4 regions of the Pseudoalteromonas sp. CR1 genome follow, and region 1 is predicted to be linked to each of the others. Evidence: predicted binding sites of a transcription regulator. Region 1 holds the regulator's gene; each other region holds the start of a gene.

What was found. The regulator sigma-54, encoded in region 1, starts transcription at its own class of promoters, with help from an activator protein. The targets are predictions, from matches to a motif close to GTTGGCACGNNNNTNGNNT.
Region 2: a site for sigma-54 is predicted at 1,465-1,483, ahead of KZZ04_RS15965 (YggN family protein). Genes of this name have one in related genera too.
Region 3: a site for sigma-54 is predicted at 1,788-1,806, ahead of KZZ04_RS10770 (NarK family nitrate/nitrite MFS transporter). Genes of this name have one in related genera too.
Region 4: a site for sigma-54 is predicted at 1,615-1,633, ahead of KZZ04_RS07325 (BON domain-containing protein). Genes of this name have one in related genera too.

What each region holds. Positions count from the first base shown of each region.
Region 1 covers NZ_JAHXRM010000001.1:16,378-19,558, forward strand. Annotated here, with positions in the region: gene ptsN (PTS IIA-like nitrogen regulatory protein PtsN) at 1-397, opposite strand, end outside; gene hpf (ribosome hibernation promoting factor) at 402-689, opposite strand; gene KZZ04_RS00110 (RNA polymerase factor sigma-54) at 716-2,215, opposite strand; gene lptB (LPS export ABC transporter ATP-binding protein) at 2,285-3,010, opposite strand; gene lptA (lipopolysaccharide transport periplasmic protein LptA) at 3,007-3,181, opposite strand, start outside.
Region 2 covers NZ_JAHXRM010000020.1:47,560-50,740, forward strand. Annotated here, with positions in the region: gene KZZ04_RS15950 (AzlD domain-containing protein) at 1-117, shown strand, start outside; gene KZZ04_RS15955 (glutathione peroxidase) at 340-837, shown strand; gene KZZ04_RS15960 (PA3496 family putative envelope integrity protein) at 954-1,139, opposite strand; gene KZZ04_RS15965 (YggN family protein) at 1,521-2,318, shown strand.
Region 3 covers NZ_JAHXRM010000010.1:129,287-132,467, reverse strand. Annotated here, with positions in the region: gene KZZ04_RS10775 (bifunctional protein-serine/threonine kinase/phosphatase) at 1-211, opposite strand, end outside; gene KZZ04_RS10770 (NarK family nitrate/nitrite MFS transporter) at 221-1,690, opposite strand; gene KZZ04_RS10765 (molybdopterin-synthase adenylyltransferase MoeB) at 1,979-2,737, shown strand; gene KZZ04_RS10760 (ATP-binding cassette domain-containing protein) at 2,755-3,181, opposite strand, start outside.
Region 4 covers NZ_JAHXRM010000006.1:53,553-56,733, forward strand. Annotated here, with positions in the region: gene KZZ04_RS07315 (tRNA1(Val) (adenine(37)-N6)-methyltransferase) at 1-161, opposite strand, end outside; gene srmB (ATP-dependent RNA helicase SrmB) at 237-1,463, shown strand; gene KZZ04_RS07325 (BON domain-containing protein) at 1,705-2,025, shown strand; gene KZZ04_RS07330 (mechanosensitive ion channel family protein) at 2,795-3,181, opposite strand, start outside.

The DNA of each region.
Region 1 (3,181 bases):
GCTGTTTGCAAAATTCTTTGTTTTTTAGTTTATCAGCTATCGTCGCTAGCGTCTTTAAGTGTTGCTGGTTATCACCATCAGGTACGATGAGTGCAACAAAAATATCAACTGGTCGATTGTCTATAGCATCAAAGTTAATCGGTGTTTCACTTACTAATACTAATGCTAAAGGTTCTTGTGCGCCGCTCATTCGACCATGTGGAATAGCTATGCCTCTTCCTATTCCTGTGCTACCTAGCTTTTCGCGAGTTAATAAAGCGCCCAAAATATCTTGTTGAGACAAATACGGTAATTTATCGTGAGCAAGCTCGCTAATAAACTCTAAAATTCTTTTTTTACTATTAAAAAGGACCGCAGCTTTGCTGCAGTCCTGGCATATAAGTGAACTTAGTTTCATCATATTAGTGTCGAGCAAGCTTCTCTTTGTGTTTAATTACTTGACGGTCAAGCTTATCAATCAATGAATCAATCGCTGCATACATATCTTGATGTTCAGTGGATGCGAATAATTCAGCGCCACTTACATGAATAGTTGCTTCTGCTTTTTGATTTAATTTTTCTATATCAAGAATGACATGAACATTATTAATATGATCAGAGTGCCTTTCTAGCTTCGCAAATTTGGTATTTATATAGTCTCTTAATGAATCAGTTAGTTCTACATGACGACCAGTTAAATTTAGTTGCATAAGCATTACCCTCTTTGTTTAGCGTCTTAGATCAGACTCTTTCGCTGATTTGACGGTGGAATAGCAAGAGATTCGCGGTATTTTGCGATTGTACGTCTTGCTACTTTAATTCCTTGCTCAGCCAATATATCCGCAATTTTGCTATCACTCAATGGTTTTGCTGAGTTTTCTGCTGCGATTAGTTTTTTGATAAGTGCTCGTATCGCTGTGGATGAACATTCTCCACCATTTTCGGTGCTTACATGGCTTGAGAAAAAGTATTTAAGCTCAAATATTCCACGCGGTGTGTGCATGTACTTTTGAGTCGTTACGCGCGAAATTGTCGATTCGTGCATTTCTACCATTTCGGCTACATCATTTAAAACCATAGGTTTCATGGCTTCTGGACCGTGTTCAAAAAAACCTTGTTGTTGCTTTACGATACAGTTAGTTACTTTTAAAAGCGTGTCGTTTCTGCTTTCTAAACTTTTAATAAACCATTTAGCTTCTTGTAAATGTGAGCGAATAAACTGGCTATCACCGCTCGACTTAACTGTACGCGACATTGCAGCATATTGGCTGTTTACACGAATTTTTGGCATGCTGTCTGGGTTTAGTTCAACCACCCAGCGGCCTTTAATTTTCTTAACTGACACATCTGGTATTACATATTCAGACTCTTCTCGCACTATTGTGTCTGCAGGCTTTGGGTTAAGCGTATGAATAAGTGTCATTACTTCTTTAAGCTCATCTTCTTTGAGCTTCGTTTTTTTCATTAATGTACGATAGTCGCGAGCAGCTAACAAATCTATGTGCTCGGTTAAAATCATTTTTGTTTCGTCAATAAAAGGGGTGCCTTTATCAAATTGATTTAACTGAATACATAAACATTCTTGTAAGCTTCGTGCTGCAATACCAACAGGGTCAAATAATTGAATACGCTTTAAAACTGCTTCTATTTCATCAAGTTCAACCTCAACGTCATCGTCGTTATCTTGATTAAAGCTCTCTAAAATTTCTTCACAGCTGAGGGTTAATATGCCTGAGTCGTCCACGGCTTCAACTATTGCAATAGCAATCGCTTCATCCGTAGGGCTAAATGGCGTTAGTTGTAATTGCCACATTAAGTATTCGTGAAGCGTTTCAGTCGATGCACCTTGATAAATAGACTCATCTTCAGGCATGGGGCCTGAAGACGATGCTGGGGCGGCACTCATGTACTCATCCCAGCTAACGTCCATTGCCATGTCGTCACTGACGGTATCTTTTGCAAGGGCTTCACCACTGTCTTGTTCATACTCACTGGGGGCTTCATCGGCAGATGCACTTACTGTCACTTCATCATTATCTGCTTTTTGCTCATTTTTGCCTGCTAGGTCATCGGCATAGTCTTGCTCCTCAACCTCAAGTAATGGGTTGCTGTCGAGCGCTTCTTGTATTTCTTGCTGAAGATCCAATGTGCTTAATTGCAGCAAGCGAATAGCTTGTTGCAACTGAGGTGTCATTGTAAGTTGCTGGCCCATGCGCAGCTGTAGTGATTGCCTCATGTATCTCTAACAATCCTTTTAAGTTGTTATAATTAATACTAGCAGATGCATACAAATAAGGCGTAAATGTTACAGCCTAAATTGCTCGCCTAAATATACATCGCGTACAGTTTTATCGTTTAATACGTGTTCAGGGGCACCAGAAGCAATCAGTTCCCCATGAGAAACAATGTAGGCTTTTTCGCAAACATCAAGGGTTTCTCTTACATTATGGTCTGTTATTAATACACCAATACCACGGTTTTTAAGGTGTTCAATAATTTTTTTAATATCCAACACTGAAATAGGGTCAACGCCGGCAAACGGTTCGTCTAATAAAATAAACTTTGGATCTGCAGCTAAAGCACGTGCAATCTCTACTCGGCGACGCTCTCCGCCCGATAGTGCCATACCTTTACTGTCGCGAATGTGTTGAATGCTAAATTCATCCAATAGATTATTAAGTGTATCTTCTCTGGCTTGCTTAGTGAGCTCCTTTCGAGTTTCTAAAATAGCCATTAAGTTTTGATATACGGTTAACTTTCTGAATATAGACGACTCTTGCGGCAAGTAGCCAATGCCTAATCTAGCACGACTGTGCATAGGTAAAAGAGTAATATCGTTCTCGTCGATAGATATTTTACCTTTATCGCTAGGGACTAAGCCTACAATCATATAAAACGTGGTGGTTTTACCCGCACCGTTTGGACCAAGTAAACCCACTATGCTACCGGCTTTAACTTCTAAGCCTACATTTTTAACGACTTCTCGGCCTTTGTAGCTTTTGGCTAATAGCTCTGCTTTTAATGTACTCATGGCTGACCTTTATCGCTTTTTTTTGGCTCCACAGGTACTAAAATGGTGTGCACGCGGTCAGTTGAGCTTTCATCTTTTTCGGCGCTAATGAGTTGTTGCTCAATATCGTAGGTAATGCTTTTTGCATTCATTTTTTGCCCAGCTTGAGAGACCTGTGCATCTCCAATTAAT
Region 2 (3,181 bases), on a different contig from region 1:
CATTGGCAAAACCCTTATTTAAGTGCCGCTATTGTAGCCATTCTTGTTGCTTATAAAACGCATAATATTTACTACACAACACTTGCTGGTATGGGCTTGTTTCTAATATTAAATTAAGGTTTATTGACCTCTTAACATTGAATGTTTAGTAGCCTAGGCTGTTAACTTTTTTTTGCCTACATAGATGTAATCCAAGGGTGTGAGAAGGGCGCGGAAACATTACTCACTTTTTACTTAGAACACGGGTTTTTATACCTCACGGCACGATTAAATTTTATACTTTATGTAACCCTCTTACCGCGTTAAAATATGCTCCAACAAAAAAAACAAGAAGCCACTATGCAAAAGTTTCATCAATTAAGCGCAACAAGCCTACAAGGACAACCTATAAACTTTGATGACTTTGAGGGAAAAGTTGTCCTCATTGTTAATACAGCAAGTAAATGCGGGTTTACCTACCAATACGCATCTTTACAAGCGCTTCATGAGAAATACGCCAGTCAAGGGTTAGTGATTATAGGTTTTCCGTGCAATCAATTTGGCCAACAAGAGCCTGGTGATGCCTCGCAAATAGAGCAAGGGTGCTTAGTAAATTACGGGGTCAGCTTTTTAATAGCAGACAAAGTTGATGTGAATGGTAAAAATGCACACCCTGTATTTCGATTTTTGAAATCAGCATTACCGGGGTTTTTAACTCGAAAAATAAAATGGAATTTCACCAAATTTTTAATTGCAGCCGATGGCACGCCAATTAAACGCTATGCCCCTTTTACCAAGCCAGAAAAGTTAGAGCTAACGATACAAAAAGCATTAACTAAGGCTAAAAGCGCGCAGTAAAAAGTAATAAAGAGGCAAATAGCCTCTTTATTGCCAATGTAACAACCTATTAAGCGCACATGCCTGTGCACTTAACCGGTGGTTATTTATTGGTAGTGTATTTATACTAGTGCAATTTAATCGATGTAATCGCTTAAGTCATCTTCGCCTAGATTTTTACGCAAACGTTTTTGCTCAAGGTAGTCTTCCAACTTTTTCTTAACCTTTTGCTTGTTTTTATCGTGTTGATTTCGACCGACCATTTCGTATTCGTCTTCAACAAAATCATCATCTAGCGCATCGTAACTAAATGTCTTACCCACAACCCACTCCATAAAGTGTTTGAGACCAATTACGCTTTAATTAATGTAATTGGTAAATTAAAAAATTTAACACCAATATGCTGTGCAAATTAGCATCAAAGTAAAGCCACAAAGTTATAGTAAATAGCCTTCATGTCATTAATGTGAATAAATAGCGCTAAATTGCAATTGTGGAAAGTGAGAGTTTTTTATCGTATCGATAAATTTTTTTTATAAATTTATATTCGTTGGTTAAATTCGCCAAAATATAGCCTAATAATAAAAACAAAACAGACCATCAACCCCAACAAAAAATATAAACTATTGCTTTTGTTAATAAAAAAATAGTGGCACCAAACTTGTTATTAGTTATTTGTTATCAACAAAAAATAGAGTCATCAAATGAAAAAATTACTATTAGTTAGCGCATTAATCTGTACACCTGTTGCTATGGCACACAACGACAGCGATTCAACAATTTCATTTAGCAACGATCAATGCGATGTGGAGTTTAAAAATGATGTTCGCATTAAGCCAAACGAACTAGAAATTTTTACAGCACAAAATCAAGCTATGCAATTTAACAATAACGGCGATTTAATGGTAAATGGTGAGTTTGTTGCACTTAATAACTCACAGCGCCAAGCACTTACTCAATACTCTGATAGCTTACGCACACAGTTACCGGAAGTCGCTAATATTGCATTAGACGGTGTAAAAATTGCCGGTGTCGCTTTAGAAGAAGTAGGCAATGCGTTTAACATTAACGGCTTAGACGATATGTCGTCGTTAATGGACGATATACGCTTGGAAGTAGAAAACACGTTTTATCAAGAAGGCACCTTTGTTATGGGCCAGCAAAGTTTTAACCAATTTGGTGAAAACTTTGAACACCAGTTTGAAAAACAAATAGAAACTGCCGTTGAATCAGCAGTAATGCAATCTATGGGCAGTATATTGGTCGCGCTTGGATCTGAATTATTAGGTTCGGGTGGTGATATGGATGCATTTGAAGAGCGCATGGAAAACATGGGCGCACAAATTGAAGAAAAAGTAGAGTTACACGCAAACAATTTAGAGCAACGCGCTAATTCACTGTGCGGTAATTTTGCTGAAATTGCAAAACAAGAAGAGCAGCTAGTAACGTTAGTTCCTGAGCTAGAAGGTTATCAATTATTTACCTTTAAACACGTTAAATAACCCGCACTTTATTCACCCTATTTAACATCCCTTCAGCAGCATTTTATTTTATTGAATGCTGCTTTTTTGTATCTGCTTTCTCTCTTTTCCCTCGTTTATGTTGTTCGGCTCAGATTACGGGGCATTGGTCTGGTTAGCACTTGCCTTAGTAAACAGCTTTGTGGCTTTATACAGATACAGACTTCGTTCACCCTTTTACCTATTTAAATAATAAGTATAAAAACAGCGTCATTACGTTAGCTTTCTCACTTTTAACGTTTTTATAGACTTAAATTTAGCTCATACGCCTTACTCTGTTTTTGATAACACTAGCGCTTTAACCACCCAATTTAGAGTCGCTGCGCAAGGCTAAAGTATTCAGTAAACGATTAGCTCTTAAATTAATGCCCTTAGCAAAAAGCTGAGCGGCTCCATCCCCAGTTAGACACGTTTAAACGTAACTAACACTAAAGCGCCTACCTTAAAGTAGGCGCTTTTTATTTACTAAAAGCCCCAACATTGAAAAATCATATTATTAGGTCAATTAATATTTTAAATATTAAATTAATAACGATTTTTTATTGCACTGAACACTCCTATCAAGCGCCATGAAAAATGCTATAAACATTACAAGTAAAAACCAAAATAAAATAATCTGAATAATTACCCAATAAAAATAATGGAATATGCATAAATAAAAAGCGAAATAAAAAATAACCTTTATTTAGCAATAACTTAAATAAAATATAAACAATATAAAAATCAAAAAATAGAAAAAGCACAATTAAACATTTAGTTAACAAACGTCAATTCAGATAAATATAACTAATGTCTCACATGTAATTTTTATCGTTTTATTTCTGTACGTTTCGCATGCAAAATGC
Region 3 (3,181 bases), on a different contig from region 1:
ATAACTGTGACGCCTGTTTAGCATTTTTTGCTGATGAACACCCATCGGCCAAGCAGGCAATAACCCCTTTTGACTCTTTTTCTTGCGCTTGAGTATTAAGAGCAGCAAACGCATCTTGGTTTTCGGTTTTTATACCTTTGCTACTGTGCCCACCAAACTCAACGTTAAGTTCGTTTGTAAGTGCGCTGGCTTTTTGGGTTTCATCAAACATAAATATGCCTTAAGTCACAGAAATAAGTTCAACGGTGCCATCTTCGTTTACTTCTGTGATGTGGCCATCTGGTTCTTTCATAAACAACAAAGCACCTAAACCTAACAATGCGCTTGCAGCGATAATCATAAAGAAGGTTTGGTAATCAACTAACGAGAGCGCCGTTAAATATACAACAGCCCCTACATTACCGTACGCACCCGTCATACCTGCAATTTGACCCGTTAAACGGCGTTTGATAAGCGGCACAGCCGCAAATACAGCGCCTTCCCCTGCTTGCACAAAAAACGAACACGCCATGGCAGCTGCAACTGCAAGCCAAAGCGGCCAGCTAGCGTCAACTAAGCCCATAACAAAATAACCTACAGCTAAGCCTGTGGTAAGTACAATAAGCGTTTTACGACGACCCATTCTATCTGAGATCCAACCACCACCAGGGCGAGAGGCTAAATTCATAAATGCATAGGCTGATGCAAGTAAACCTGCGTACACCATATCAAGGCCAAACACCTCACTAAAAAATAATGGCAACATAGATACAACGGCAAGCTCTGAGCCAAATGTTGTAAAATAAAGAATATTTAAAACTGCCACTTGTTTAAATTCGTAACGATGTGATTCTGGAACAGGTTGCTTAAAAATATGGCCGTTTATGTCATACGTTTTATACACTTCGTAAAGATAAAGCAGCACCAAAAATACATATGTACCAATAACAAAGTTTTCTGAAAGTAAGTTTGCGCCAGTAGGCGATAATTTCCAAGTAAGTAGTGCTAAAGCACCGTACATAGGTAGCTTCATTATAAGAAGTAGTACAAAGTCGCCTTTACTCGTTACTTCCATAGCTCCTACTTTTTTAGGCTTAAAGTACGTGCCACCTTTTGGCGTGTCAGTTACGTTTACGTACCATATAACACCAAAAATTACACTTAACACACCCGTCAAGCCAATCGCGTAGCGCCAACCATCATCACCGCCAAACATAAGCGCGAGTACTGGTAACAACATAGCAGCCGCCGCCGAACCAAAGTTACCCCAGCCACCGTAAATACCTTCGGCTGTACCCAACTCATTTGCCGGGAACCACTCGCTCACCATGCGAATACCAACAACAAAACCCGCACCAATAAAGCCAAGTGCAAAACGCGCGATAGCGGCTTGCTCAAACGTAGTGGCCAATGCAAACATAAAACACGGAATACTACACGTAATGAGTAAAGCCGCATAAACAATACGCGGCCCAAATTTATCGGTAAGCATACCCACCACAACACGCGCAGGAATGGTTAGTGCTACATTTAAAATAAGCAGAGTTTTTACTTGTGCCATAGTAATGCCTAGCGAACCCGCTATAGCGCCTAATAATGGCGCATGGTTAAACCAGACAAAAAATGAGATAAAAAACACCATCCAGCTTAAATGCAGTATTTTCATTTTTCCGCTAAACGATATGAGATTAAACCCAGTACTCGGTTGCATGTTATTTTTCCTTAGTTACGTTTGTAGTTATTTATAGCAGTTACTACTTTATTATTAATTACACTGCTACATTTGTTAATTTCACGTTAACCATACTGAGCAATTAGTGAGCCAATAATTTATTTTATTAAAAATCATTGACTTATGTTTTTCCTAATTCGTTATAATTTTCATTTGCACTGTTAAGGTAATCAATGTGAGCACTAACAGTGCAATTACTTTTAACCCCGTTCTTGCCCACATATTCTAAAAATTGCTATTGTGTATAAAAATAATGAGAAGCCGCTAATGACTAAACCAGCCCTGACTTACCAACAACAACTGCGCTACTCGCGTCATATAATGCTGCCTAAATTAGATATAGAGGGGCAAGAAAAAATATGGCAGTCTCATGCGCTCATAGTAGGCTTAGGTGGTTTAGGCTGCCCGGTTGCACAGTACTTAGCAGCATCAGGAGTAGGAACCTTAACGCTTATAGATAACGATGTGGTTGATGCGACTAACTTACAAAGGCAGGTGCTTTATAAACAAACAGACGTAGGTCGCTTAAAAACGCATGCTGCTAAAGCACAGTTAGCGAGTCTAAATGATGAAATAGATATACATACAATTGATGTATTTTTAGATGAGCAGTCAACGCTTGACGAGCTATTAAATAATATTGATATAGTAATTGATTGCTCTGATAACTTGCCTACACGTAATTTACTCAATAGCGCCTGTTATAAAACAAAAACACCGCTCGTTTCAGGCTCTGCAATTAGAATGGAAGGCCAAGTTGCCTGTTTTACAATGCAGCAAAATAGCCACTGCTACGCGTGCTTATCGCAGTTTATGTCTGATCAAACACAAAGCTGCTCAGAGTCGGGCGTGCTATCACCCATTGTAGGATTAATTGGCAGTATTCAAGCCACAGAGGCACTAAAAATACTTGCGGGTTTACCAAGCGGCTTGAGTGAACACTTATTGCTGGTGGATGGGCTCAGCATGGAGTTTAACCGCTTTAAAATCCCTAAAAATAGCCAGTGCCCCACGTGTAGTCAATAACTCGGGTTTTGATTATTTTACTCTAGGTTATGAATAGCGGCGTAAAGTGTATCGCCTAATTTGTAGCTACTTTGCTCACATAGCCTTTTAGAGTGCAAACAATACAAGGTTTGCCCATCAATATTTAACGCAAGCTGCCATGAGCCGTTAATAAGGTCTGCATTAACAAGCACCCCCACTAAAACATTACTGTTATTTACATTTACTGGCCTATCGGCACTGACAGATATTTGCTCACACTCTAATATCAGTTTACTTCCTTGCTCCACAGCGCTGGGTAATGCAAATAGCTGCTGTTCGCTTTCGTGCAGTTTAAGCTGATACACGCCGTATTTTTCGTCAAATTTAATTATTTGAAAGTTAATTAGGCTCAGTGGTGTTTGTTTATTATTAGCGTAAATAGCTTTAGCCACCAGCGCACTTGGGCCGTGATTAATTACCTTA
Region 4 (3,181 bases), on a different contig from region 1:
TTACACATTAACGCCAATAACCCTGTGCCTGTGCCAATATCTAATAACGTGTTTGCATCTGTTAAGTTTGCCCACGCGCCAAGCAAAATGCCGTCGGTTGAAACCTTCATTGCGCAATGGTCGTGTTCAACCTTAAATTGTTTAAATGCAAAACCAGACATTTTTTCACCTTTTCATTCACCAAGCGCAGCATAGCGCGTATAATCAAGGTAATTGTCCACTATTTTAGACACTCTATGCAATTTTCTGAATTTGATCTTGATACCAAATTACTCGACGCCATTAATAAAATGGGTTACGAAACGCCGACCAGTATCCAACAGCAAGCTATTCCTGAAGCCCTTCAGGGACGTGATATTTTAGCGTCTGCGCCAACTGGCACAGGTAAAACAGCGGCATTTTTAATTCCTGCTATTCAATACTTATTGGATTTTCCGCGCCGTGAACCTGGTTTTGCCCGCGTATTAATAATGACCCCAACACGTGAGCTGGCTTATCAAATTCATGAGCAATGTGAGTTACTAGCAAAACGTACGCACCTGAAAATAGGTGTAGTAACCGGCGGTATTAACTACGGAACGCATAAAGAAATTTTTGAAAAAAATAACGACGTGTTAATTGCCACTCCAGGGCGATTAATGGAATACCTTGAAACTGAAAACTTTCATGCTGAACACGTCGAAATGCTTATTATTGATGAAGCCGACCGCATGCTAGACATGGGTTTCAAAAAAGAAATGAGCCGTATTTGTGACGAAGCTAAAAACCGCCGTCAGTGCTTTTTGTTCTCTGCCACCCTTGAGGGCGACAGCGTAGAGCGATTTGCAGAAACAACGCTAAACGACCCTGCTCTACTTGAAGCTGAATCGTCACGCAAAGAAAAAGCTAAAATTCACCAGTGGGTTCACCTTGCTGATGATTACCACCATAAACTAGAACTTTTAGTCAATACCCTTAACGGCCCAGACGTTAGTAAAGCTATTGTGTTTGTTAAAACCCGTGAGCGTTTAGAAACACTCATTGGTGAATTAACTAATAACGGCGTAAAAGCCGCCTGGCTGCGTGGTGAAATGCCCCAAGACAAGCGCATGAAAGCAATGGAAAACTTTCATAGCGGCCGCACTAAAATATTGATTGCAACAGATGTAGCCGCCCGAGGTATTGACGTATCTGACATTAGCCATGTTATTAACTTTGACATGCCACGAACAGCTGACGTATATGTACACCGAATTGGCCGTACGGGTCGTGCAGGTAAAAAAGGTATCGCTATATCATTAGTGGAAGCGCACGATATTGGTATTTTGTACAAAGTAGAACGCTACATTGAACAAAAGCTTAAACGTCGTGTAATTAAAGGCATAGAGCCGCAGCATAAAGAAGCTAAGCCACCCGCTAAAAAGCGTAAAGATCCGGTAAAAATGAAAGCGAAGAAAAAAGCGAAAGTTAAAAAGAAAAAATAACTTAGCATTTTTTACCAAAGCCGGAGCATGCCGGCTTTTTAATACGCGTTACAAATGTAACCAGAGCATGTAACACCTACCCATTTAAATGTAATTATTGCCCACCTGAATTCCCACTTAATGAAATAACCTTATATTTCAATAAATTAACAATGGCACTGAACTTGTATTATTAGAGACAGAATAGCCAGAATACTTAATGGTTTGGCTAAATTTTTAATTGATATAAAAGGATTGAGTTATGAACCGCTTAAAGTTAACTATTGCTTTAGTTTCGTTTTGTTGTTTATTTTTGTTAGCATGTGCTACCAAAGTGAGTGCAGCAACGCACCTAGCCGTAGTGAGCAGCGTAGCAACTCAACCTAACCTACAACAAACCATTACCAGCACACTTCGTACTAACCCTAACTTTGCATTAAGCAATATTCGCGTTCAGGTTAAAGATGGCGAGGTAGTATTACATGGTCAAGCGCAAACAGGTTTTGAACGTGCGCTTGCACAAAAATTTTTAGAAAATATGGATGGGGTTAAAATCATTCGTAACAAAATTAGTGTTATTTAAATCACACTTTTATTAACTCAATTGATCCTAGGCGCAGCGCGCAACTCCAACACATGCTGCGCCTTTTTTGTGCCTGTAGTTACTTACAACTCACATTAACTACAAAAATAAACTTGCTTTAATTACCTCTTATTTACCGCCAAAGACCAATTGTAAATTGCATACCTTACAACCTGATATTTGCCTAAACAATTTACCCTTTAAATAATAAATTTATATTAAGGCTAGGCCTGTTTAACTGCCATTATTAAAGCGTGTTCTATCTAGGCGTAACATAACTAAGGTGCGCGATTTGTGACCCAGTAAGCTCGGTCCCTACTTCTGCATTATTTTAATGACTACGCCTATGTACGTATAACTTAAAGTCGTATACAGCTCATATGCCCTACTTGCTCTTTATGACCTATTCTTTAAGCAACAAGGAGAAGCAACCTAAGGGGGGACCTCAAAGGTTACTGCATGTTTTATATTTATGCTGCGTTATCGTCGGTTTCGGGAAGTAACTACACAATAGCCTTAGCCTTATCGATATATTACATAGCCCGCTTCCAATTTCATCTCAAAAGGTAAGTAGACATAAATTTATAATTAGTTAACGTTGTTCTCACCTTCTCAAACATTTAAGTAGCCATAAAAAAATGCAGCTTTATAAAGCTGCATTTAGTTGTTGTGACTCGTAAGTCATTTTTTCTTTAGCTAACGGCGCACATATAAATGTAAAAGTGCGCTAAGAGTGAGTAAATAATTCCCAATGGTATTAATGGCTCATTTATTCGTTTTGGCTTGAATCTGCTCCACTAGCGTTGCCTTTATTTGATGATTGCTGGCTTATTTTATCGCTGATCATGGCATCGAGTTTTTCACCGCCTTTAATACCAAAATCGAGCGTACGAATAGGAAATGGAATACTAATATCAGCTTCATCCAACGCTTGTTTAACGGCGACTACACCTTTATGGCGCACTGTCATAAAGTCTGGTTCACCTGGGTATTTAATCCAAAACCACACCAATAAATTAATGCTACTGTCACCAAAGCCTTCGGCATAAACATCGGTTTCGTTTTTACGAATAACAAAGTCCAAATCGTTAATCTTATCTACAATAACTTCTTTCGCTTTTTCTATGTCGTCACCATACGAAATGCCTACCGGTAC